Regions from separate parts of the Paenibacillus sp. FSL R7-0272 genome, predicted to be linked through region 2. Evidence: predicted binding sites of a transcription regulator. Region 2 holds the regulator's gene; each other region holds the start of a gene.
What was found. The regulator Rex, encoded in region 2, represses fermentation and respiration genes when NADH is low (regulators of the CRP and FNR family bind a similar motif). The targets are predictions, from matches to a motif close to TTGTGAAATATTTCACAA.
Positions count from the first base shown of each region.

Region 1: nadA (quinolinate synthase NadA) is a predicted target of Rex. The motif match lies at 2,298-2,315, and genes of this name have one in related genera.
Region 3: MKY23_RS26090 (formate/nitrite transporter family protein) is a predicted target of Rex. The motif match lies at 3,799-3,816, and genes of this name have one in related genera.
Region 4: adhE (bifunctional acetaldehyde-CoA/alcohol dehydrogenase) is a predicted target of Rex. The motif match lies at 4,015-4,032, and genes of this name have one in related genera.

Region 1 is NZ_CP150221.1:62,227-68,532, forward strand. Features, by position in the region: gene ftsH (ATP-dependent zinc metalloprotease FtsH) at 46-2,088, shown strand; gene nadA (quinolinate synthase NadA) at 2,386-3,324, shown strand; gene nadB (L-aspartate oxidase) at 3,360-4,997, shown strand; gene nadC (carboxylating nicotinate-nucleotide diphosphorylase) at 4,994-5,860, shown strand; gene MKY23_RS00310 (type III pantothenate kinase) at 5,867-6,306, shown strand, end outside.
Region 2 is NZ_CP150221.1:3,940,350-3,946,655, reverse strand. Features, by position in the region: gene dinG (ATP-dependent DNA helicase DinG) at 1-1,118, shown strand, start outside; gene MKY23_RS17410 (redox-sensing transcriptional repressor Rex) at 1,337-1,993, shown strand; gene MKY23_RS17405 (amidohydrolase) at 1,977-3,284, shown strand; gene MKY23_RS17400 (hypothetical protein) at 3,329-3,859, shown strand; gene MKY23_RS17395 (hypothetical protein) at 4,193-4,720, shown strand; gene MKY23_RS17390 (AAA family ATPase) at 4,713-6,215, shown strand.
Region 3 is NZ_CP150221.1:5,937,691-5,943,996, reverse strand. Features, by position in the region: gene MKY23_RS26105 (glutathione peroxidase) at 1-444, shown strand, start outside; gene pelA (pectate lyase) at 568-1,710, opposite strand; gene MKY23_RS26095 (FAD-dependent oxidoreductase) at 2,285-3,646, shown strand; gene MKY23_RS26090 (formate/nitrite transporter family protein) at 3,903-4,760, shown strand; gene MKY23_RS26085 (molybdopterin oxidoreductase family protein) at 5,228-6,306, shown strand, end outside.
Region 4 is NZ_CP150221.1:4,121,975-4,128,280, reverse strand. Features, by position in the region: gene MKY23_RS18340 (ThuA domain-containing protein) at 1-356, shown strand, start outside; gene MKY23_RS18335 (helix-turn-helix domain-containing protein) at 686-1,003, shown strand; gene MKY23_RS18330 (hypothetical protein) at 1,187-1,915, shown strand; gene MKY23_RS18325 (hypothetical protein) at 2,110-2,826, shown strand; gene MKY23_RS18320 (Crp/Fnr family transcriptional regulator) at 2,968-3,684, opposite strand; gene adhE (bifunctional acetaldehyde-CoA/alcohol dehydrogenase) at 4,113-6,306, shown strand, end outside.

The sequences.
Region 1 (6,306 bases), 2.7 Mb from region 2:
CGGGCTATGTTAAAATAATTAAAGTGTCTCGAGAGGAGGTAGGGGATGAATCGGTTCATCCGGAATTCTGGTTTTTATTTGATTCTTTTTTTAGTTGTGGTGGGTTTAGTTAGATTTATCACAGATGGAAACGATGTTATAGAAAACCCTAGATATGATCAGTTTCGTGCTGAGGTTAAAGCCAACAATATCGCCGAAGTGACTGTTCAATTCAATGGTCAGACATATCTCGTGACCGGCCGATACAAACAAGCACCTGATGGGGCCAAATCAGAAAATTTCTCAACGTATATTCCTCCTACGGATGAGGCAATTACCGAACTTGTAGCTGCAAGTGAAGCTAACAAATTTGAATATCATCAGGAACCAATGAAAGGTGACAGCATCTGGTTGACGTTGCTGACTTCCTTTATTCCTTTGATCATTATGTTCCTGCTGTTCTTCTTCCTGTTTAATCAGGCTCAAGGCGGCGGCGGTAAAGTAATGAACTTTGGTAAAAGCCGTGCTCGCCTCTACAATGAAGAGAAGAAGCGCGTTACATTTGAAGATGTGGCGGGTGCAGACGAGGAGAAACAAGAGCTTGTTGAAGTCGTAGACTTCCTCAAGGACCCTCGGAAGTTCGCAGCCGTTGGGGCACGTATTCCGAAGGGCGTATTGCTCGTAGGTCCTCCAGGTACAGGTAAGACATTGCTTGCTCGTGCTGTAGCCGGTGAAGCAGGTGTACCATTCTTCAGCATTTCCGGTTCCGATTTCGTTGAAATGTTTGTCGGTGTCGGTGCATCACGTGTACGTGACTTGTTCGAAAATGCAAAGAAAAATGCGCCTTGTATCATCTTTATTGACGAGATCGATGCAGTAGGACGTCAGCGTGGTGCTGGTCTGGGCGGAGGTCACGACGAGCGTGAACAGACCCTTAACCAATTGCTCGTTGAAATGGACGGATTCGGTGCAAACGAAGGTATTATCATCGTTGCCGCAACGAACCGTGCAGACATTCTGGACCCTGCGTTGTTGCGCCCAGGCCGTTTTGACCGTCAAATTACAGTGGATCGTCCAGACGTCAAGGGCCGTGAAGCTGTACTGAAAGTACACTCCCGTAATAAACCGCTCACGAAAGATGTGAAATTGGACATCATCGCGAAGCGTACAACAGGTTTCTCGGGTGCAGACCTGGAGAACTTGCTGAATGAAGCGGCATTGCTCGCAGCACGCCGTAACAGAAAAGATATTTCCATGCGTGAAGTGGATGAGGCGATTGACCGAGTCATCGTTGGTACGGAGAAGAAAAGCCGTGTCATCAGTGATCGGGAGAAACGCATTGTTGCTTATCACGAAGCAGGCCATACCATTGTAGGATACTTCCTGGAACATGCTGATATGGTACATAAAGTGACCATCATTCCGCGCGGACGTGCGGGTGGATATGTAATCATGTTGCCAAAAGAAGACCGTATGCTCGTTACCAAACAGGAGTTGCTGGATAAAGTAACCGGACTTCTCGGAGGTCGCGTGGCGGAAGAATTGTTTATCGGTGAGATCGGTACCGGTGCATACAGTGACTTCCAACAAGCGACAGGTATCGTTCGTAGCATGGTTATGGAATACGGTATGAGTGAGAAACTGGGTCCAATGCAATTCGGAAGTTCACAAGGACAGGTATTCCTTGGACGGGATATCGGTCATGAACAGAATTACTCGGATTCCATCGCATATGAGATCGACCAAGAGATGCAACGCTTTATTAACGACTGTTATGAGAAGTGTAAAGCTCTCCTTACCAAACATACAAGAGAGATGCATCTGATCGCTGAAACACTGCTTGAAGTGGAGACACTGGAAATGGATCAGATCAAGCAATTGATTGAAACAGGTTCCTTGACACCAAAAGCAGAAGGCGATAACTCAGGAGAAGGTACGCCAAATGAAGGCGGCGAGCCAATCATTGATAACATCGGTGATGTTCGCGTTCGCATTCAAGGCAAAGATGAAACATCTGAGCCACCAGCTGGAGATATTCCAAACGAAGCTCCTGACCTGGATAAGGGCAGCAATGATCCGAATGATGGTGGCTCAAAGCCAACATCTTAATATGTAACATGTCTGGTCATGTGACCGGAATGAAAAGAGAGCCCTTGTGGCTCTCTTTTTTTTGTAGGATTTATTCAAGATCAGAAGAAACAGATAATCAAGAGCTATATGGCGAACCGGATAGCATAAGGGGGAAAAGGCAGTATATCCTGCCTTTTTTCATTTATTGACAGAGTCGTGAACGTTGTGTACATTAGTTGTTAAACCGCTTGTGATTCGTTTCACCAGCGAACATAACGACATAGGTTAGTCCATGAAACAGCGCTTGACGCTGTCCCGATAAGGAGAGGATCACAGGTGGAAGCTCTGGCTTTAGAGCGCAAGGCTGAGATGAATCGTGAGCTGCGTGAGCGGCTGATGGAACTCAAGAAGGAACGTAATGCTATTATTCTTGCTCATTATTATCAACGTGATGAAGTACAGGAAGTCGCAGATTTCCGCGGAGACTCTTTCCTGCTGGCCCAGAAGGCAGCGCAAACAGATGCGGATGTTATTGTATTCTGTGGTGTTCATTTTATGGGTGAAAGCGCTAAAATTCTGGCTCCGGGCAAAACCGTTTTGATCCCTGATGAACGTGCCGGGTGCCCAATGGCAGACATGGTGAACGTGGACGGATTACGTAAGCTGAAGGCACAACACCCGAACGCCAAGGTAGTCACCTACATTAATTCCTCGGCTGAGATCAAAGCAGAAACAGATATTTGCTGTACATCAGCAAACGCTGTTCGTGTAATCCAGTCTGTGGATTCCGAAGAAATCATCTGGGTACCGGACAAAAACCTGGGGCATTATGTACAGCAGCACACAGACAAGAAGATGATCATCTGGGAAGGTTACTGCAATACACACGATATGCTCACGGTAAAAGATGTTGTTGAGATGAAGGCTAAATATCCGAATGCTGAGTTTGTGGTGCACCCCGAGTGTCGCCCTGAAGTTGTAGAAATGGGGGATTTTGTAGGCAGCACAACAGCCATTTTGGAATATTGCAAGAAATCCTCCACTAAGGAATTCATTGTCGGCACGGAGGATGGCACAGGATATCAGCTTCGCCTCGACAGTCCGGATAAACAGTTCCATTTTGCGACCAAGTTCCTGGTATGTCCGAACATGAAGGTGAACAACCTGAAGAAGCTGGTCAAATGCCTGGAGACGATGAAGCCTCAGATCTATGTCCCACCGGCTGTTGCTGATAAAGCCAGAGAATCACTAGAGCGCATGTTACTGGTGAAGTAACATGCGTTACTCTTGCTCCGAGACAGGTGAATAAGATGATACCGCAATATATATATGATTTTGACCTCTCTGCGCTGCCAATGGTGGAGACCGATGTACTGGTGATCGGTTCAGGCATTGCTGGTTTGTTTACCGCAATTAAGGCTAGCGAACAGCATCGTGTTCTGATGATTACGAAGAAGTCTTTACTTGAGAGTAACACCAGATATGCGCAGGGCGGGATTGCGGCTGTTATTGCTGAAGATGATTCTCCTGCGTACCACTTGCAAGATACTCTTGTTGCCGGAGCCGGTTTGTGTCGATCCGAGGCAGTTGAAGTATTGGTTAATGAGGGCCCGGACGGTGTCAGAGAACTGATCCGTCTGGGAACATTGTTCGATCTGGAGAACGGCGAGTTGGCGTTGACGCAGGAAGGTGCGCACAGCCACCGCCGTATTTTACATGCCAATGGGGATGCGACTGGATATGAGATCGTAAGGGCACTCGCTGTTGAGGTTCACGAGCATCCAGGCATTGACGTTTGGGATGAGCACTTTGTGGTGGATTTGATTACGGATCGAGGAGAATGTATCGGTGCTCTGATTCTGAAAGAAGACGGCTCAAAGGTGTTTGTCAAAGCAAAAGCAACAGTGCTCTGCTCAGGCGGTGCGGGACAGCTGTATCGTTATACGACGAATCCGGATGTAGCTACAGCTGATGGGGTAGCTATGGCATACCGTGCGGGGGCTATAGTTCGTGATATGGAATTCATCCAGTTTCACCCGACATCCTTATGTTACCCGGGAGCACCCCGCTTCCTGGTATCTGAAGCGGTACGCGGGGAAGGTGCTTGCCTCCGCAACGTGAAGGGTGAACGATTCATGGAGAAATATCATGCCCAGCTTGAACTGGCACCCCGTGATATTGTAGCTAGAGCGATTGTCAGCGAGATGGAACTGACGAATAGTACCTTTGTTTACCTCGACATTACCCATGAGCAGCCGGAGATGGTGAAGCATCGTTTTCCTACCATTTATGAAACTTGTATGCGTTACGGTCTCGACATGACTACAGATTGGATTCCGGTTGCACCTGCCGCGCATTATATGATGGGCGGAGTAAAGACGGACTTGAGTGGTGAGAGCAGTATCCCCCGTTTATTTGCCTGTGGCGAGGTATCCTCTACCGGCGTGCACGGAGCTAATCGACTAGCGAGCAATTCCTTATCTGAAGCGATTGTATTTGGACGCAGAATCGTGGATCGTATCCATGCGTTGCCGGCCATCGAAGAACCACTTGGAAGAGATGTGAAATCTCAGAGCATGGAGAATCAGAATATTAGCCGTGCAAAAGAACAGCAACATTCCAAGCCGGTATCGGAAAGACGTTTACGTCTGCAAAAGATGATGGTTCGTCAAGTGGGACTGCGAAGAAACGGAAAGAACTTGCAACAGGCAATGGATAAATTGCAACAGGAGTTGTCTTTTTTTGATCAAAGACTTACCCAAAGAGAAGAACTGGAGTATGCGAACCTTCTGACTTGTGCGTGGCTTGTAACCAGCGGAGCGCTGCACCGTGAGGAGAGCCGAGGAGCACATTACCGTGAGGACTTCCCTGCACGAGACGATATAATATGGCAGAAGCATAGTCTGCAGCAGCGAGAACAAGCGATTGTGGAGGAATGGATGTCATGATACTGAACGGATATAATGAGGAACTAATTGAGACGATCAAAGGCTGGCTGCGCGAGGATGTAGGTGCAGGGGATGTCACAACGAATGTGACCATTCCAGCAGGTAGTGAATCCAAGGCTGTGATTCATGCCAAAGATCATGGAGTCATAGCGGGCATGACGATTGCTGAGCTTGTTTTTCAAGTCGTAGATCCAGAGCTCCGTTATACGGCAAAGGTAAAAGACGGTGATACAGTCACTCCTGGCACCATATTGGCTGAAGTTGAAGGGAGTACACATTCGCTCCTGACTGGGGAACGGCTCGCACTTAATCTGTTACAGCGTATGTCCGGTGTTGCTACCCGAACACGTTCCTACGTAGATGCTCTTGATGGATTGAAGACCAGACTTGTCGATACGCGCAAAACAACACCAGGCCATCGCTTGCTGGAAAAGTATGCTGTACGTGTGGGGGGCGGAGCCAATCACCGGTTTGGACTGTATGATGCCGTTATGATCAAAGACAATCATATTAAAGGTGCAGGTAGCATTACAGAAGCTGTGCAGCGAGCACGGGCAGTTATTCCGCATACGATGACGATTGAAGTTGAAACGGAAAACATTGCTCAAGTACAGGAAGCCTTGCAAGCTGGGTCAGATATCATTATGCTGGATAACATGCGGCCTGATCGGATGCGAGAAGCAGTCGCTCTGATTCGTGAACAGGCTCCGCATGTGAAGATAGAAGCATCCGGCAATGTGTCACTTGAAACGATTCGAGGAATAGCGGAAACGGGTGTGGATGTAATTTCGGTTGGCAGGTTAACCTATTCTTTTGAGAGCCTGGATATCAGCCTGGATTTAAACGAAAAGAAAGAGGGGTGAACCTCCTTGATTCTAGTCGTAGACGTGGGCAATAGTAACATCGTGCTCGGGGTATATCAGGGCCGTGAACTGTTGCATCATTTTCGTCTGAGCACATCTCGTCAGTCCACAGTGGATGAATACGGCGTATTGATTTATAATTTATTTCATATGTCCGGTATTTCTGCCCGAGACATTGAGGGTGTCATTATTTCATCAGTGGTTCCGCCACTGGTGAGTGTCATCGAAACGATGTGTGTGAAATATGTGGGCAAAAAGCCATTGCTGGTTGGGCCCGGTATCAAGACCGGCCTGAATCTACGATATGAGAATCCGCGTGAAGTAGGGGCGGATCGGATCGTGAATGCTGTGGCGGCCGTGGAAAAATACGGCGGCCCGCTTGTGGTCGTTGATTTTGGTACAGCCACGACGTTCGACTGCATTGACGAGAAGGGCCATTACCTTGG
Region 2 (6,306 bases):
TGCAGGATTTGGAGAACCAGATCTATGTGACATTGGGTGATTTGGTTCGTAAGGGTGACAAACTGTTGCTCGAAGTAAAAGAAGATCAGGATGATTATCAGTCCGACAGTCTGATCACTGATATCACCGGGCTCTTGAAAGATCTGACGACGATGAAGGAGAATTTAAGATTCTTCATGCGTATGGATGATGCCAAGACCGTGTACTGGATGGAGGCCAGCGGACAGTTCCGTAGCAAGTCACTCCAGCTATACGCTGTTCCGGTGGATGTTAGCGCGCAATTGAAAGAGATGTTTTTCGATAAAAAGAAAAGCGTTGTGCTTACATCGGCTACGCTGTCGGTGGATAAGTCATTCCAGTTCATGATTGAGCAACTGGGTTTGCAGGAAGCTGCCGACAATAATCGGCTTCTGACCTCGATGCTACCTTCCCCATTCAATTATCGGGAACAAGCTTTGTTAGTAATCCCGCGGGATTTCCCGAGTTTGAAGGGGAGCGTAGGGGACGCGCACTTTGTACAGATGCTGGTGCACTCTCTTGCTGAGACGGCGATTGCAACTCAAGGACGTATGATGGTGCTGTTTACCTCTTATAAAATGCTTCGACAAGTCTATGAACCACTGAAAGAGGCTTTGTCCGGGAATGACATCTCGCTACTGGGGCAAGGTGTTGACAGCGGGAATCGTTCGAAGTTGACCCGACGCTTCCAGGATGCCAAAGCAGCAGTCCTGCTGGGTACGAGTAGCTTCTGGGAGGGCGTCGATATTCCGGGTGAAGCGCTGACCTGTCTTGCGATTGTGAGACTGCCTTTCCAGCCGCCTAACCATCCGCTTCTGGAAGCGAAGAGTGAACTGTTACAAGAGCAGAAGAAAAATCCATTTATGAAGCTTTCTGTGCCACAGGCAGTCATTCGCTTCAAGCAGGGGTTCGGCAGGCTTGTTCGGACAGGCAAAGATCGCGGAATCGTCATTGTGTATGATACGCGTGTAATTGAAGCTTATTACGGCAAGTACTTCCTGTATTCGCTACCTGGACCAAAGATGGAGCATATGCTGACAGAACAGATGGTTCCCCGTATTGCTGAATGGTTAGATCGACCTGCAGAAACTCAAAAATAATTACGATGTAAAGCTATAACATTGCATTGGACTTCACCATGGCGTTAAACTTTGAAGAAGACTTCACAAAGTTCGAACAGGGCAGCGCTTTAATGAACTTATATTCCTAATAATTCGGGCATTCTGTATGAGGACATCATGCATGGATATTGCATGTATACAGAATGCTCATCTTTTCAATATTTATTTAATCGTGGCGATGGTAAGGGGGAGCAAGGATGAAATCGGATAAAATATCAGAAGCGGTAGTACGGCGTCTGCCTGTATATTTGCGTTATTTAAACGAGTTGGTTCAGCGTGAGGTGACAACGGTTTCCTCGCAGGAGCTAGGACAGCGACTGGATTTGAATCCAGCTCAAATCCGTAAAGATTTAGCTTATTTCGGTGATTTTGGTCGTAAAGGAATCGGGTATGATGTGTCTTACCTGATCGAGAAGATTCGTCACATTTTGAAAATTGATCAGCAAATTAATGTGGCTCTGGTAGGGGCCGGTAATCTCGGACATGCCTTATCGAATTATAATGCTTATTTGAAGGACAATATGAAAATTGTCGCTATTTTTGATGCGTTTGGGCCTAAGATTGGCAGTAATATTAATAGCCTGACGGTCAAACCTATGGAAGAACTTACAGAAGCGGTTCAGAAAGATAACATCCGTATCGGGATCATCACGGTGCCGGACACGGAAGCTCAGAATGTTGCCGATCAACTGATTGAATCGGGTATTGAGGCGATTCTGAATTTTGCGCCGACGATTCTAAAGACGCCTTCACATGTGCGGATTCATCATGCGGACTTTACAACGGATTTGCTCAGTTTGGCTTATTATTTGGAGAACGGGAAGGAAGATGAGCTTGATGACAACAACGAATAAATGGGTAATCCAAAATGGTAAATTTGCTGTAAATGAAGGTGCCAATTGGACTGTGATTCAAGGGTATATGGTCGTTGAAAATGACAAGATTGTGCATATTGGTGAGACGCTTCCGGATGGTGACGAGAACCTGCCTAAAGTGGATGGAAAAGGACTGCTCTTCCTGCCGGGTCTGATCAATACGCATGGTCATGCGGCAATGTCTCTGCTTCGAGGTCATGGTGATGACCTGGCATTGCAAGTGTGGTTACAAGAAAAAATGTGGCCAATGGAAGCCAAAATGACTTCTGAGGACGTGTATTGGGGAGCATCCCTTTCGGTGCTTGAGATGTTAAAAGGCGGAACAACAGCTTTCCTGGACATGTATGACCACATGGATCAGGTAGCAAAAGTGGTTGAACAGTCAGGAGCAAGAGCTGCGCTGGCTCGCGGTGTCATTGGACTGTGCTCCGAAGAAGAGCAGATGCGAAAGCTCGAAGAGTCCGCTGCGTTTGCGCGTGAATGGAATGGACAGGCGGATGGACGCATCACAACCGTAATCTCTCCGCACGCGCCTTACACATGCCCTCCAGATTACATAGAGAAGCTTGTTCAAGTTGCGCATGATCTAAACCTGCCTCTCCATACGCACATGTCAGAGACGCTTCGTGAAGTGGAGCAGAATGTATCAGATTATGGCATGCGTCCAGTGGCACATTTGGAGAAGCATGGCTTTTTCTCACGTCCTTCACTCGTAGCGCATGCTGTGCATCTCAACGATGAAGAGATCGAGATCTTGGCACGTCATGATGTCGCTGTATCCCATAATCCGGGTAGTAATTTGAAGCTTGCATCGGGTGTAGCTCGTGTTCCCGCTTTGTTGAAAGCAGGAGTTACTGTATCTTTAGGAACAGACGGACCGGCAAGCAACAACAATCTCGATATGTTTGAGGAAATGAGACTTGCAGCTTTAATTCATAAAGGAGTATCCGGTGATCCTACCGCCGTACCTGCCGGGGAAGCGTTGCTTCTTGGAACAGCTTACGGTGCGAAGTCCATCTTCCTGAACGATACTGGAGTTTTGAAAGTTGGTAAAAAGGCTGATTTTATTGCACTCAACATTGAACAGGCTCACTTCTATCCACACACGGATTTGATTTCACATGCAATTTACTCGGCTTCGGCGAAAGATGTGGAACATGTATGGGTAGATGGCAAACAAGTCGTAAAACATGGTGAATGTTTAACACTGGATGAAGAGCGCATTTTGCGGGAATCCCAGTTGGCCTTTGATCAATTGCTTGCGCGTTAAGAGGCAACTTCAATGCGCACTTTTAGGGAAAGGAAGTTCAACTCTTGAAGAAAAAAAAGAAGTGGATATGGATATCGCTGCTCATTCTCGTTCTGATCTTGATTGGGCTTCAGCGATATTACGTCTATGTCACGCAGGATCAGCGGCAGGAAGAAGCATTGGCGATTGAATCGGCACAGAACCAGCTGGGCATTACAGCACCTGATGAACTGCGGAAGTACGTGTGGGGCGAAAAGAGTGGCGCTGACAACATATACTGGACGATGACAGCTAAAAACAAAGATAATCAGGACATTATGGTCTGGGTCAAGTTTGATAATAATAATCAGCCTGTACAAGGCGCGGCAGGTGTGCACAGTGAGTTATTGCAGAACGGGATGTCCGAAACGCAGATTCGCAACCGTTTCAGCTCAGATGTTCCAGGCGGTGAGATCAAACGGATCATGCCAGGTGTTGTGAACAATATCTATGTGTGGCAAGTGTACTATAACGATGATACGCATAACTATTATCGCTTTTACCGATTTAGCAACGGAGAACAAGTCGATCTGGTATATACTTTACCGAACAGCTAACTTCATACTTCTTCTTCTACTATGATGATGAATAGAACGGTCAATTCATAGATAGTTGCACATAACAATAAGCCAAAAAACCGGCAGACGGGATACCGACTGAACCGGTTTTTTGGCATTCCAACCATTGAACATCAAATGAAATAGTTAAAATTATTAATTTATTCATATTTTCGCCTTCGAAATTGTATATACGATGTGATATACTCAGATATGTACTGGAGTTAACGAACAACGCAAATAAATCTGCAATAAACGTTGCAGACATGATGTACAGCTAAATATACAAGCCTGTAGATTAAGGACGGGCTCATTTTGGGAGGGGTAATTCATTTGAAGCTGAAAGTATTGCCTATTGTTCTGACCGCCGTAGTTTCTGCCGTCCTGTTGTTTGGAGGTTGGTTCATATACCGTCAAGTAGCCGTACAGAGTCCGATTGAAAAGATGGTTACTCAGTACGAAGGTGTTAATAGCGTTCAGTTAACTATTAACCGCAATGATGTACAAATGAAACTTGATTTAAAGCCAAATGTAGATTTAGGTAGACTGGTGCAATATATTCATAGAGAAGGACAGAACCTGATCGGCTCCCGAGCGCTCAAACTGGATGTCGTAGACCACTCCAATGAGGCGCTTGAAAACTGGTGGGGAGATGCCATGTTTACCGTAGCCCAAGCGATGGAGAACAAACAATACGCCGAGATTACTCCGACGTTGTCCAAGATGGCTACAGGAGGAATTCAAGTCAATACGGCGATGGATGACAACAATGTTTATGTAAGTCTGCGAGACGGAGAAGCCAGCAAGTTTATTATACTGCCGCGTGTACCCGGTCAGATAGGAGTGTGGCCTAATGCCTAAATGGACAAAAGAAGCAGCCATAGGAATTGTCCCCGTTGTTATCATTTTTCTTGCTTTTATCGGTGTAAATATTGTTCCGATTCTGATCGCAGCATTGTTGGTTGGTGGGTTGTTATTCATGATGCAGATGCGCGGCGGGATTACGGTAGGTGCTGGACAAGAGCGTAAACGGAAGAAAAAAGGACCTTCAAAACTGACGTTCGAAGAAATTGGAGGTCAGGACAGTGCCAAGCAGGAATTAAGAGAGGCGCTTGACTTTCTGATCCGTCATGAAGAAATACAGAAGTTTGGGATAAGGCCAATGAAAGGTATTTTGCTGACTGGTCCTCCGGGAACAGGGAAAACGTTGATGGCTAAAGCCGCGGCTCACTACACGGATTCGGTATTCGTAGCGGCATCAGGCAGTGAGTTTGTTGAAATGTATGTCGGTGTAGGTGCCAGCAGAATTCGGGATTTGTTTAAGGATGCCAGAACACGGGCAGCGAAGGAAAACAAGGAAAATGCGATCATTTTTATTGATGAGATTGATGTGATCGGTGGTAAACGTGAAGGCGGACAGCAACGTGAGTATGATCAGACCTTAAATCAATTGCTGACGGAGATGGATGGTATCTACACATCCGATACGCCTAGAATATTGCTGATTGCAGCTACCAACCGTAAAGAGATGCTCGATAGTGCACTGACACGTCCAGGGCGCTTTGACCGTCATATTCAGGTGGATTTACCAGATAAAAAAGGTAGAAAACACATCTTGGAGCTACATGCAGTGAACAAACCACTTACACAAGGCGTGAGCCTGGAAAAAACAGCGGAAGAGTCTTACGGTTTCTCAGGCGCACAGCTCGAAAGTGTCATGAATGAAGCAGCGATCTACGCGATGCGTGAGGGCTTAATGACCATCGAACAGCGTCATTTATCTCTTGCGATTGACAAAGTGATGATGGGTGAGAAAACCGATCGTGAGTCGAGCGTTGAGGAAAAGAAGAGAGTGGCCATTCATGAACTCGGACATGCCATTATGGCTGAGCTTGTGCGTCCAGGGAGCGTAAGCCAGGTAGCCCTTAGTCCGCGTGGACAGGCACTTGGGTACGTGCGTCATAACCCGCAACAGGAGCAGTTTCTGTATACGAAACGTTTTCTGGAGGAGCAGATCATGATTGCACTGGGTGGTGCAGCCGCCGAAGAAATGTACTATGGTGGTCGTTCTACAGGTTCACGCAATGACTTTGAACAAGCGACGAATGTTGTACAGACGATGATGGCTTCCGGTTTGACGTCACTCGGGATTGTAAATATGGATATGGTCACTACCGAAGAACTGATGAGAGAAAATAAAGTTATTCTTCAGGAACTGATGGAGCAGACGAAACGCCGGCTTGAAGAGCAACGGTCAATTTTCGACAATTCACTCGACATTCTGATGCGTGAGGAAGTTTTGTCAGGAGAACAATTTCGTTGTCAATTTCGTGACAGTGCACGTTTACCAGCATAATTTCTTTATGCTGGTTATTTTTTTTTACATTTCAGTCGTGCTAAGATATTATTAGTTGTTGGGTCGAAATTTGTAATTTTCGGCGAACAGG
Region 3 (6,306 bases), 2.0 Mb from region 2:
AATCAGGAAGTGCCGCTGGATATGTATCAAGGCAAGGTGCTCGTTATTGCAAACACAGCGAGTAAATGTGGATTGACCCCGCAATACGGTGAATTGCAGAAGCTCTATGACCGTTATCGTGATCAAGGCCTCGTCGTACTCGGATTTCCTTGTAACCAATTTGGTGGGCAGGAGCCGGGAACAAGCGAAGAAGCTGAATCCTTTTGTCAGATTAACTACGGCGTTAATTTCCCGGTCTTTGCAAAAGTAGATGTGAACGGAGAAGAGGCTCATCCCCTCTTTCAATATTTGAAAGAACAACAGCCCGGATCAGGTGAAACCAGCGATATTCAATGGAACTTTACCAAGTTCCTTGTAAACCGCGAAGGTGAAGTTGTTGGCCGCGTTGAACCGAAAGAATCACCAGAGTCCATGAGTGCAACGATTGAGCAATTGCTCGGTTAATGTGCTACATCTGCTGTAAGGTAAACGTATGATGACGAGAAGCCTGTCCTGCTATTTCGCAGGGACAGGCTTCTTTTATTGTCTAAAGTGTTGTATCTACACAGAATACTATACTCAAAATTATTATGATTTGGGAAGTGGCTTGCTAAGCTTGTAATACCCTTGTTCGGAGGCAAGCTTCAGCAGATTACGAGCATAACTTCCAGCCCATGAATAGCCATGTCTGCGCTCCTCGCTGATGTCCAGAATGTTCATATATTTTTTACCGTCCCGATCTGCGTAAAAAGGAATATCTTCATCGACGTTATAGAAACGGTACCAAATGACACTGCCAGCATCGGGCTCGAAATAAACGGGGCCTTGCCGATTGTATTTGGTGCCATCTTCACGAACGGTATCAAACCATTTCAATGCGCTTTTAGCAGCATGTTCGATTTCAGGTGTCTGAGGTAGAGACATAAGGAAAGCGGTAATGGCAACTGACTCTGATCCCGATTTGGAAGCCAGCTCATAGGCTCGGCCAGGTAACGGTTCATAGGTCACAGGATCATGCTGTGCACCCCAGACAGTAGGTACTCCCTTATTTATAATCTGGGCTTTCAGGGTATAAGCAATACCTTTATCTAATGCAAGCTTTAGTTTACTGCGTTCCTGGCTCGTCAGAATATCATTATCAAACCCGTGTTTGCGCTGGGTGATATCATCTAGTAGAATCATCGTTTGCACCATCGCATTGTCATTGTACGTTACGGCATCCGAATAATTACTGCGTTTAGGATAGACCTGAGGCCAGCCACCCGAAGGGTACTGTGACACGAGAATAAAATCAACGGCTTTGCGGACACTGTCTTTAAAGATCGGATTACCGGTTTTGACATACATTTCAGTCAGGAAGCGGATTTCCGATGTTGTAGCATCATTATCGAAGGTTCCAAGCTCAACACCGCTCGGGTCTTTCCAGCCAGAACGTTCCGTTACACCATTCCAAGGGGTAGCATATTGTTTCTCCATGTCTTTGTAAAAGCCGCCGTGCGGCATCTGCCAGGATACGATATTCAGTGCATAAGCCGTATCTTTGGCGAGATCCCCAGTCGCGAAGTTGCTTATATCCCTGAATTTCTGCAACAAAGAGGACACATCTACAAGGGTAGGACTAGACTTCTGGCTCGGCAACACTTCGGTTTTAATTGTCACTGGGGCGGAGGAAGGATTAACATCGGCAGCAGCGGCATGTGGAGTGACCAATGCGGCAGTGACCATGGCCATAGAAAGTGCAACGGGTATGATGCGTAATGGGGCTAACAATTTAGGTTTACTCAAGTGAACGCCTCCTTAAGCTATTATTTTCCCGAACTAATATGGAACATATATATCATATAAGCCAATAAAAGGATTCTTTATATTGTAAGCGCTTACCAATAAAGAAATCAACCTTTAATTTCAAATGGCATCCATTTTCGCATTTTGTTCATTCATCCTGCCTATTGTGTTCGATAGAAGATAGCTGGCACTGCGCCAAAACGGAATTTGAATGATTTGGAGGGCATAAGCAATAGGCAACTCGGGGAAAATGTAAGCAGTGAAAATAAGATTGGGTCCGTACTTATAACGTATAAAAATCTATGGTGAACTTAAGACAAAAGTAGAACTGTCGCATGTTTTATGAGGAAATTGAATTTATTTTTGCAAAACCTATTGCAATGTGAAAAATATCACATTATAATGAGTGTATAAAGTGAAATAAATCACAAGTGATCTACCGAATGAATAGTGAATTATTTCACAACCATAACCATGTTTATTAAACTCATTATTTTATATACTCCAAGGAGGAACTCTCATGAAAATCGCAGTCATCGGATGTACACACGCAGGAACAGCAGCTATCGTAAATACCGCCAAATTATACCCGGATGCCACCATTACTGTATATGAACGCAATGATAATATCTCTTTCCTGTCATGTGGTATTGCGCTCTACGTAGGTGGAGTGGTCAAAGACCCTGACGGCCTGTTCTACTCTTCGCCGAATCAATTGGCAGATCTCGGGGTAGTGACCAAGATGCTTCACGAAGTTACAGCAGTGGATGCCAAAGGCCACACCTTGCGGGCTAAAAATCTGCAAACCGGGGAAGAATTTGAAGATACATTTGATAAACTGATCATGACTACAGGTTCATGGCCTGTTGTGCCGAAGCTGGAAGGCATCGAGATGGATAACATCCTGCTTTGCAAAAACTACAATCACTCCAACACTATTATCGAAAAAGCCAAAGATGCGAAACGTGTTACTGTAGTTGGCGCAGGATACATCGGTGTGGAACTGGTCGAAGCATTCCAGATGAACGGTAAAGAAGTGACGCTGATCGACAGTGTGGATCGTATTTTGAACAAATACCTTGATCCTGAATTTACAGATGGAATTGAAGATACGCTCACGAATAAAGGCATTAAACTGGCTCTCGGTCAAACCGTACAGAAATTTACGGGCGAGAACGGCAAGGTAACCAAAGTCATCACATCCAAAGGGGAGTTTGAGACTGACTTGGTCATTCTTTGCATCGGATTCCGTCCAAATACGGAGCTGCTTAAAGGCCAAGTGGATATGTTGCCAAACGGTGCAATTATCGTCGATAAATATATGCAAACTAGTCAGGAAGATGTCTTTGCTGCAGGTGACAGCTGTGCGATCCACTACAATCCAACCGGCAAAGCGGCTTACATTCCACTAGCAACAAACGCCGTGCGGATGGGTACACTCGTAGCGAGAAACCTGGTTCGTCCAACGACACCTTATATGGGAACACAGGGCACATCGGGCATCAAAATTTATGAGCAAAATATTGCAGGAACAGGAATGACCGAGATGTCTGCTAAAGAAGAGGGGCTTGTTGTCGAATCGGTTGTTCTGGAAGACAGCTACCGTCCTGAGTTCATGCCAACGGCTGAGAAACTGTTGCTTAAAGTGGTTTACGAACAAGCGACTCGCCGGATTGTCGGTGCACAGGTAATGTCACAAGTGGATCTGACGCAGTCGATCAATACGATCTCGGTTTGTATTCAGAACAACATGACGGTGGATGAGCTGGCGTTTATCGACTTCTTCTTCCAACCGCACTACAACAAACCTTGGAACTTCCTGAACACAGCAGGTCTGCAAGCCCTGCCTCCGGTAGAGGTTAAAGCGCCTGCGCTGGTGTAAGTCGTGAGGTGAGTCATGAATGTAGGCGGCTAGCAACGATATTAAATTTGGGTACATCATAAAATAAAGACAGAAGGAAGGCTGGCGATCATATCGTCAGTCTTTTTTTTTTGTCGTCTAAGTAGCAAATTGAATCATCTTCTTAGATTACTTTGTGATTATTTGCACAAAGTTTTCGACAAGGTCGAGATACAATAAAACCATAGATGAATTCAATGATTTGCGAACGGATAGAAGACAAAGGAGAGGATGACATATGGCGACCAAAACACCTCTGGAGGTTGCACAATATACGGCGCAGGCTGGTGTTAAGAAAGCACAGAATCCGGTTTCTTCTGTGCTGATTCTTGGTTTCCTGGCGGGAGCCTTTATTGCGCTTGGGTTTCTGCTCGATATTCGCGTAATTGCATCTGCACCAGCGGAGTGGGGGAGCATTGCAACGTTTATCGGAGCGGCGGTGTTCCCGGTAGGTCTGATTCTGGTTTTGATTGGTGGTGGAGAACTGTTAACGGGCAATATGATGGCTGTACCGCTCGCTGCAATCACAAGTAAAATCTCTCCAGCCAGCATGTTGAAGAACCTGCTACTTGTGACCGTGGGTAATCTGCTCGGTGCATTGTTTGTGGCCTTTTTCTTTGGTCATGTGCTTGGGCTCACCGCAGAGGGTGTATACCTGAGCAAAGTTGTCGATATGGCAGGACACAAATTGCATGACAGCTTCCTGCAGGCTTTTATTTCAGGCATAGGCTGTAACTGGCTGGTAGCGCTGGCTGTCTGGCTGTCTTATGCAGCCGATACGATGAGCGGTAAAATTCTGGGCATTTGGTTTCCAACGATGGCGTTTGTGGCTATCGGATTTCAGCACGTTGTGGCCAACATGTTTCTGATTCCAGCGGCGATCTTTGAGGGGCACTTTTCCTGGGGCCAGTACGTCATGAATTTTATTCCGGTTTGGCTAGGTAATTTAACGGGTGGAGCGTTGTTCGTAGCGGCTGCGTATTGGATGGTATATCTGCGTAAAACAGAGTCAGCGGCCAAGCCGGAGACGGTTGTTCCTGCTATGGTTTCTTCAGTGGAAGCAGAAGGTAGAGCGATGTGGAGTAAACAGGCGTAATTTATGGGAGAGTCGACACTTAGGAGCATTGTAGCATCATATTTGTAAGAATACGGAATAACGAAGTGAGATGATGCATTTCATCGCTTCACGACAGGGTTGATCGTGGGGAGATGGGAGGGGGTCATCTTTTTTTTGCCCAAAATTAAATTCGCCATGACAAGGTTCGGGGGAACGAAACCTGAGCATGGCGAATTTCGGGAGTGGTCCATGATATGGCATGAGGAGGAAGTGGGGAAACACCAGCCTAATGCCTTGTTCTTAATTTACCCTTCGATTCAAAGATTGAATCATAGGCAAAAAACTTTTTTCAAAATTAAAATTTTCGAATGGAATGAACGGTTTGCACACACAATGTGCTCTCCAGCAATGATGAAGATTTGGCCGATTCATTCTGTTCTCTTTACGTTATAACCCTGAACGGGATATGATATAGGGATAGCTATTGAAAGAGGGGGAGCCCAATGATGATTGAACAGGAGAATGGTGTATTTCCAGCGGTATGCCCGCTCGATTGTCCAGACACATGTGGTCTGCTATTACATAAAGAAAACGGTAAAATTACGAAGGTCACCGGTAATCCGGATCATCCGATTACGAAGGGTGCAATCTGTAATAAAGTTCGAAATATGACGGAGCGGGTGTATCATCCGGGGCGTCTTCAATATCCGATGCGACGTGTCGGCGCCAAAGGTGAAGGCAAGTTCGAGCGTATCAGTTGGGACGAAGCGATTCAGGAAATTACAGGAAAGTTCAAAGACTTGTCTGCAACGTATGGACCTGAGAGCATTCTCCCTTATAGCTTTTACGGCAATATGGGTGTGCTAGGTGTCGACGGCATGGATCGGCGTTTCTTCAATGCGCTAGGCGCAAGCGTGCTGGAGCAGACGATATGTAATGCTGCTGGTAACACAGGCTGGAAATATACGATGGGAGCCAACCACGGCACGTTGCCTGAGGATACAGAGCATGCGGACCTGATTGTGGTGTGGGGTGGGAACATTGTCAGCACCAATATGCATCAGGTTGTACTGGCGGAGAAGGCTCGTAAGAACGGTGCCAAAATCGTTGTCATTGACGTTCATCGTAACCGGACGGCTCAGTGGGCAGACTGGTTTATTCCGCTCTATCCGGGTACGGACAGTGCGCTGGCACTGGGAATGATGCATGTGCTGTTTGAGCAAGGACTGACGAATGAAGCATTTATGCAAAAATATACCGTGGGACACGAAGCGCTACGCGAGCATGTCCGTAGTTACACACCGGAGCGCGTAGCACGCATTACAGGCGTGCCGGAAGAAACGATTGTGGAGCTGGCACAGCTCTACGGAAGAGCGCAGGCCGCTCATATTCACATTGGCAATGGCTTGCAGCACCATGACAATGGGGGCATGAACGTGCGCAGCATCGCCTGCTTGCCTGCAATTACAGGGCAGTGGCTGAAGCGCGGCGGCGGTGCAGTTCGCACGAACAGCTACGGGAGCACCAACGGTGACGCGCTCGAGCGGCCTGACCTAAGGCAAAATGCCAATCCGCGGGTCGTAAA
Region 4 (6,306 bases), 180 kb from region 2:
AGATCGTGTGGTGTGTCAATCCGTCTCACCCGATTGCGGAAGGCATCGACGCCAAGATCGTATTGGAAAAAGAAGAGATGTACGGTGAATTCTTCGATATTCCAGTACCGGATGAGCTGGTGTTCGTGAGCAATTTCCAAGGCGGAGAGGTATTCCGCAGTGGATGCACGTTCCGTCGTGGCGAAGGCAAAATCTTTTATTTCCGGCCCGGACATGAAACGTACCCCACGTATTACAATCCGGAAATCTTGAAAGTGATCAGCAACGCTGTAAAATGGGCCTACCCTGCCCGAAGTTCGAAGCCACAATACGGCAAGAGCGAACCCGTAAGACCAATTGGTGGCGTGCTGGTCTAAGCCGCAGAAGCTTTAGCTTTACTCATGGACATTCATCATTAAAATTGATTAGGTAATATGGTAATACCGGGAACCCTTCTCCAGGTCGTCTGACTGTGGTAGAAGGGTTCTTTTTGGGTAATATAAGGATATCAGTTGTTAAACGATATTTCCCATGGTTACCTGCCATAACGTGTTGTATACTGAAGGTATACTGTATCGATAGTATTGAGTTTTGTTTTTTTAATGTAAAGTTTTTTGCGGCAGACGTTTTCTTTAAAGCTCAAATGTGTTATTATGAAATATACTAACAAAACGTAAGTTGAGTGATCTCTAAAGAGGTGATAAAAGTGGAAGATCAAGATATGCGGATGTGTCCGCGCTTTGAGACGGCGTTTTCTTTTTTGGGCAAGCGCTGGAATGGGTTGATTATTCAAACGTTAATGAGTGGTTCAAAGCGATTCAAAGACATCTCCAATCTGATACCATCCATGAGCGACAAGATGTTGTCTGAACGGATGAAAGACCTGGAGAGCGAAGGTATTCTGGTGCGTCATGTGTACCCGGAAACGCCAGTGCGAATTGAGTATGAGTTGACCGAGAAGGGCAAGGCGTTACAGCCTGTAATGAGTCAAATTCAAGACTGGGCCGAACACTGGGTGGAATAACCAGCTGATGCTGTGTGCAGAAAGTACAGAAACTCTTGATTTCCAGTGAAATCAAGAGTTTTTTGTCTTCTGTGACAGCTTACATGGGACTTTTTCGCTTATCCGTTGCACATGTTGTCATCAGATGTAGTATAATCTATAGAAAATGGCCGCAGACGGCCGGAGCGAAGGAGGCCACTTGTCATGAGAGAAGAAAGCTTATCCCGTGAAATACGCTACGGCAAACAAGATATTGCAGAACTTGAGAGCGCATCCATTCAGGTTCATCTGATTTATCAGAAAACGGCAGAACTGTTCAAACGCTCGGTTGATTCACCTTCGGGGAGTAATAATCCTGTCCACACAGACGTGGATTGGATGAACAGCGCTGGCTCAGGATCGTCTCCGGCGGTGCTGCAAAAATGGATCCAAGCGCCTAGTGGCTGGAAATGTATCGGCTGTGAACTGCGGTTACCAGATCGTGTGTCTCATGCAAAACAACAAACTTACAACGACCGGCTCTGTCTGAAGGCCGGAAACGGGAAATTGGTTCAGATCGAAATGCTCATTCAGGCCGTTGTCTGGTCACAATACGAAAAAATCCGTATGTTTGCACCTTGGCTTGGTGATGAGCCGTTCTACACTGCGGAAGAACTGGAAGTTATTGCACGATATATTGTTCCGACGTATTTCTCGGATCGCCCATTGCATGAGCAGGGCAAAGTGTTCAAAATTCATCAGCCCTACGGTCATATTCCGTTGTATCAGGAATACGTAGATGCTCCGTCCTGCTGCGTACAGGTAGACGGTGCATTACTTGAAGGTCGTTTGCTTACTGGTGTTTTTGTATCCGATACTCAGACGTTTGGCCTTAATCCCTATGTGAAGGACGGCGACGGAGGTCGTACCTACATGCAGGCTTTTGTTCAATAGTGGTCGGGTCAAACGTATGGCTAATGCAGTATAAGGAGGGTCTGCTTGCAGGCTCTCCCTTTTTTGATGGTAGGTGCGTAAACAGGGAAAGGACAAAAGTAACGGCTTTGACACTGTTTTTTATCAAAGAATGTGCCATAATAAAGGGTATGGACAACAGGGTGAATGATTTTACGCAGGGTGGTGTTACCTACATGATGAAGAAAATTCCCGGTTACATAGGTCTATGTATGATTGTTCTCGTCATTTTGACGGGGTGTACCAGAGAGACACAGCCTTCCGAACAGCCGGTTGTCTCAGAGAAAGATTCAGCCAATACGATTACGGTTGCCATTGATGGCAGTACTTTTTTACCTGATGCGACGAAGTCCATCAAACGAGATTTCAGTGAAGGCTTGACGCTCAAAAAAGCTTTGCTGAACAGCGGGCTGGTTGATTTTACGGCAGACGGAAAACGGATCCAGTCTGTGGGTGAGGTTTCTCTTGATTCGTCTCTGAGTTGGGCAGTGAAGCTGAACGGTAAGGATATTGCTCCAGAAAAGTGGGATACCGAGCTTCATGCTAAGGATGAAGTCATTATATACGTCAAAGCTGCTGACAGCGGGGGAGAAGGTGTCGCATATCAGACAACCCTGCTTAAAGTGAGCGGTGGTAGCGTGGAACCAAATCTGAATCGGCAGTATGCCGGTATTTATGTGCAAGAATGCACTGTTCGTGACGTATTAAAATCCAGTGGAGTTGTGCGTCTGTCGGAGAATAACAAGTTTGTTGTTGCCGTTGAGAATGTTATGCCTCGGACGAATCAGCGCTGGGTAATCAAGGTCAATGATAAAGAGTTAATGGAGAATGGATTGGATATGAAATTAAATCCACGGGATGCGGTGAAGCTTGAACTTGTCAACGCATCCTGAGCACATACAAGGAAATACGAAAAGCCCAATGTTGATAATAATCAAATTTGGGCTTTTTACTGTATGATGAACTCTTTAAACAGTCGTGACAGCAAGTGAAAGGCCCGCTACCTGAGGTCAAGCTATTCATTTAACATGACGTCAAATGCGGCAAATTTCATTCGGGCACAATTCGCAGTGGCAAATGCCCTGCAACATTTTCAGGTCTTTGATCACAATCATACCATTGTCATATTCAATGGCATCTTTTTTGCGAAGGTCACTGAGCATGCGGTTTACACTTTCACGGGTAGCGCCAATCATATTGGACAGATCCGTGTGGGTAATTTTTTTATGAATCATCACATGATCTCCGTGCGCCTCTCCATACGAATTGGATAGCCTGATCAAGGTAGAACAGAGTGCCCCAGGTTTACCGTACAACATCAAATCCCGGAACTTTGTTTGGGTTAAACGATGATGAATGCCCATCCACTTCATGAAATCAATCGCAAAGTCACAATGCTGACAGATCAACATTTCCAGGTCCTTGTGTTCCAGCACACCAATCTCGCTGTCCTCCAGTACTTCCGCCGAGAAGCTGTGTCTGGAGCCAAAGAACGGATCGGCCTGACCAATCATATCGCCTGTCTGGTACATGTACATGATCAGTTCCTTGCCCTCGTCGGTGGATTTCGTGATCTGTGCACGTCCCCGTTTCATATAATAAAGTTTGTCAGAGACGTCACCTTCCCAGTACAGATGTGTTCCTTCCGGGTAGGTTCGGTCTTTCATCGTTACGAGCAGATGATTAAAATTCACTTCCGAGAAACAGTTGGTGTTTCCGCGTTTTTCCAGTACGTTTGTTAGTTCTCCCATACGTTGATCTCCCCTTTATCTCCCCGGTCTGGCGAGTGCAGCTACATGTTGCCCCCGAGGTTCGCCGCAAACTGTGCCATCCTGATCTGGGCATCTCGGCCGTGTGGAGGTACGGTACAAATTGCGGTGGTTCAATTTTTAAGTTCAGTATATACCTAATCTTACCGTTTGAGGGGCATGGAAAGCATTTAAAAATGGCGAAATTTCAAACATTGTGATTAAATTCACTTTTCGAGGGGAAGGATGAGGCTGTTGGTCTACTATTTTAAATAGAAACTGAAATATGACTTCTAAGGGGAGGTTAAAAACTTAACTAAAATTTGTCATACTTTGTGAAAAAAATCACATAATATATCTTTTCCCCGTGTTACGATGTGCATGTAAAGAAGAGAGACAAACCAATACGAACCTTTAGGAGGATGAGGGAGATGGCTGTAAAAAATGAAGTCGCCCCAACAAAAGAACCGACAGCAGGTCAGTATATTCAAACGTTAATTGATAAAGCGAACAAAGCACATGCAGCATTCATGTCCATGGATCAGGAGCAAATAGACCGGATTGTGCAGGCAATGGCGCTTGCGGGACTGGATAAACATATGATGCTCGCCAAAATGGCCGTGGAAGAAACGGGACGCGGTGTATATGAAGATAAAATTATTAAAAATATATTCGCAACAGAGTATGTTTATAACAGCATTAAATATGAAAAAACAGTAGGCGTTATCGAAGACAATGAATATGACAGCTTCCAGAAAATTGCGGAGCCGGTTGGTATTATCATGGGGATCACACCGGTAACCAACCCGACATCAACAACGATGTTTAAAGCACTGATTGCCATCAAAACACGTAACCCGATCATCTTTGGTTTCCACCCTTCCGCACAGAACTGTAGCCGCGAGGCCGCGAAAATTTTGCTTGAAGCTGCTGTGAAAAACGGTGCTCCAGCCGACTGTATCCAATGGATTGATGATCCATCCATGGATCGTACCAACGCACTGATGAACCACAATGATGTTGCTCTCATTCTGGCGACTGGCGGATCAGCGATGGTGCGTGCAGCGTACAGCTGTGGTAAACCGGCACTGGGCGTAGGACCAGGTAACGTGCCTTGCTTTATCGAGAAAAGTGCAGATATCAACCAGGCGGTAACGGATTTGATTCTGTCGAAGTCTTTTGACAATGGTATGATCTGTGCGTCCGAACAAGCGGTCATTATTGAAGAACCCATCTTCGATCAAGTGAAAAAGAAAATGATTACGAACGGCTGTTACTTTGTGAACAAAGAAGAGGCAGCCAAACTGACAGCAGGTGCAATCAACGCAGAGAAATGTGCGGTTAACCCGACCATTGTAGGTCAGTCCGCTGTGAACATTGCCAAAATGTGCGGTATTGAAGTACCGGCAGGTACTAAAATTCTGGTAGCCGAGATTGAAGGTGTAGGCACCAAATTCCCATTGTCTGCTGAGAAACTGAGTCCGGTGCTGGCATGTTACAAAGTTAAATCTGCAAAAGATGGTATTGAGCGTGCGGCAGAAGTGGTTGCTTTTGGTGGTATGGGTCACTCCTCTGTCATTCATTCGAACAATGAAGAAGTGATCAATCAATTTGCGGATCGCCTGCAAACCGGACGGATTATCGTGAACTCCCCTTCAACACATGGCGCAATCGGAGATATCTATAATACCAACATGCCATCGTTGACACTGGGTTGTGGATCGTACGGACGTAACTCGACATCTTCCAACGTAACTGCTGTGAACCTAATCAATGTGAAAAGGGTGGCTCGCCGTACCGTGAATATGCAATGGTTCAAAGTGCCGAACAAAGTCTACTTCGAAAAAGGGGCAACTCAATACCTTGCCAAAATGCCGGACATTACTCGCGTAGCGATTATTACAGATGCCATGATGGTCAAACTCGGATATGTGGAAAAAGTAGAGCATTACCTGCGTCAACGTCAGACACCGGTAGCGATTGAAGTCTTCTCAGAAGTTGAGCCAGATCCATCAACAACAACAGTAGACCGCGGTACAGCCATGATGGAACGCTTCCAGCCAGACTGTATTATCGCACTCGGTGGCGGGTCACCAATGGATGCTGCCAAAGCGATGTGGTTGTTCTATGAATATCCTGACACAGAGTTCAACAACCTGAAACAAAAATTTATGGATATCCGTAAACGGATTTACAAATACCCAAGACTCGGATCGAAAGCAAAATTTGTAGCCATCCCGACAACATCGGGTACAGGTTCGGAAGTTACATCGTTTGCGGTTATTACAGATAAAGAGCATGGTAATACCAAGTATCCGCTGGCTGACTATGAATTGACACCAGATGTGGCGATTGTAGACCCTGAGTTCGTATACAGTTTGCCAAAAACGGCAGTAGCCGACACCGGTATGGACGTATTGACACATGCGATTGAAGCGTACGTATCTGTTATGGCGAATGACTATACAGATGGTCTGGCAATCAAAGCCATCCAACTGGTGTTCCAATACCTGGAGCAATCGTCACTGCAAGGTGACAAACTGGCACGCGAGAAAATGCATAATGCTTCCACGATTGCTGGTATGGCTTTTGCCAACGCGTTCCTGGGCATTAACCACAGCTTGG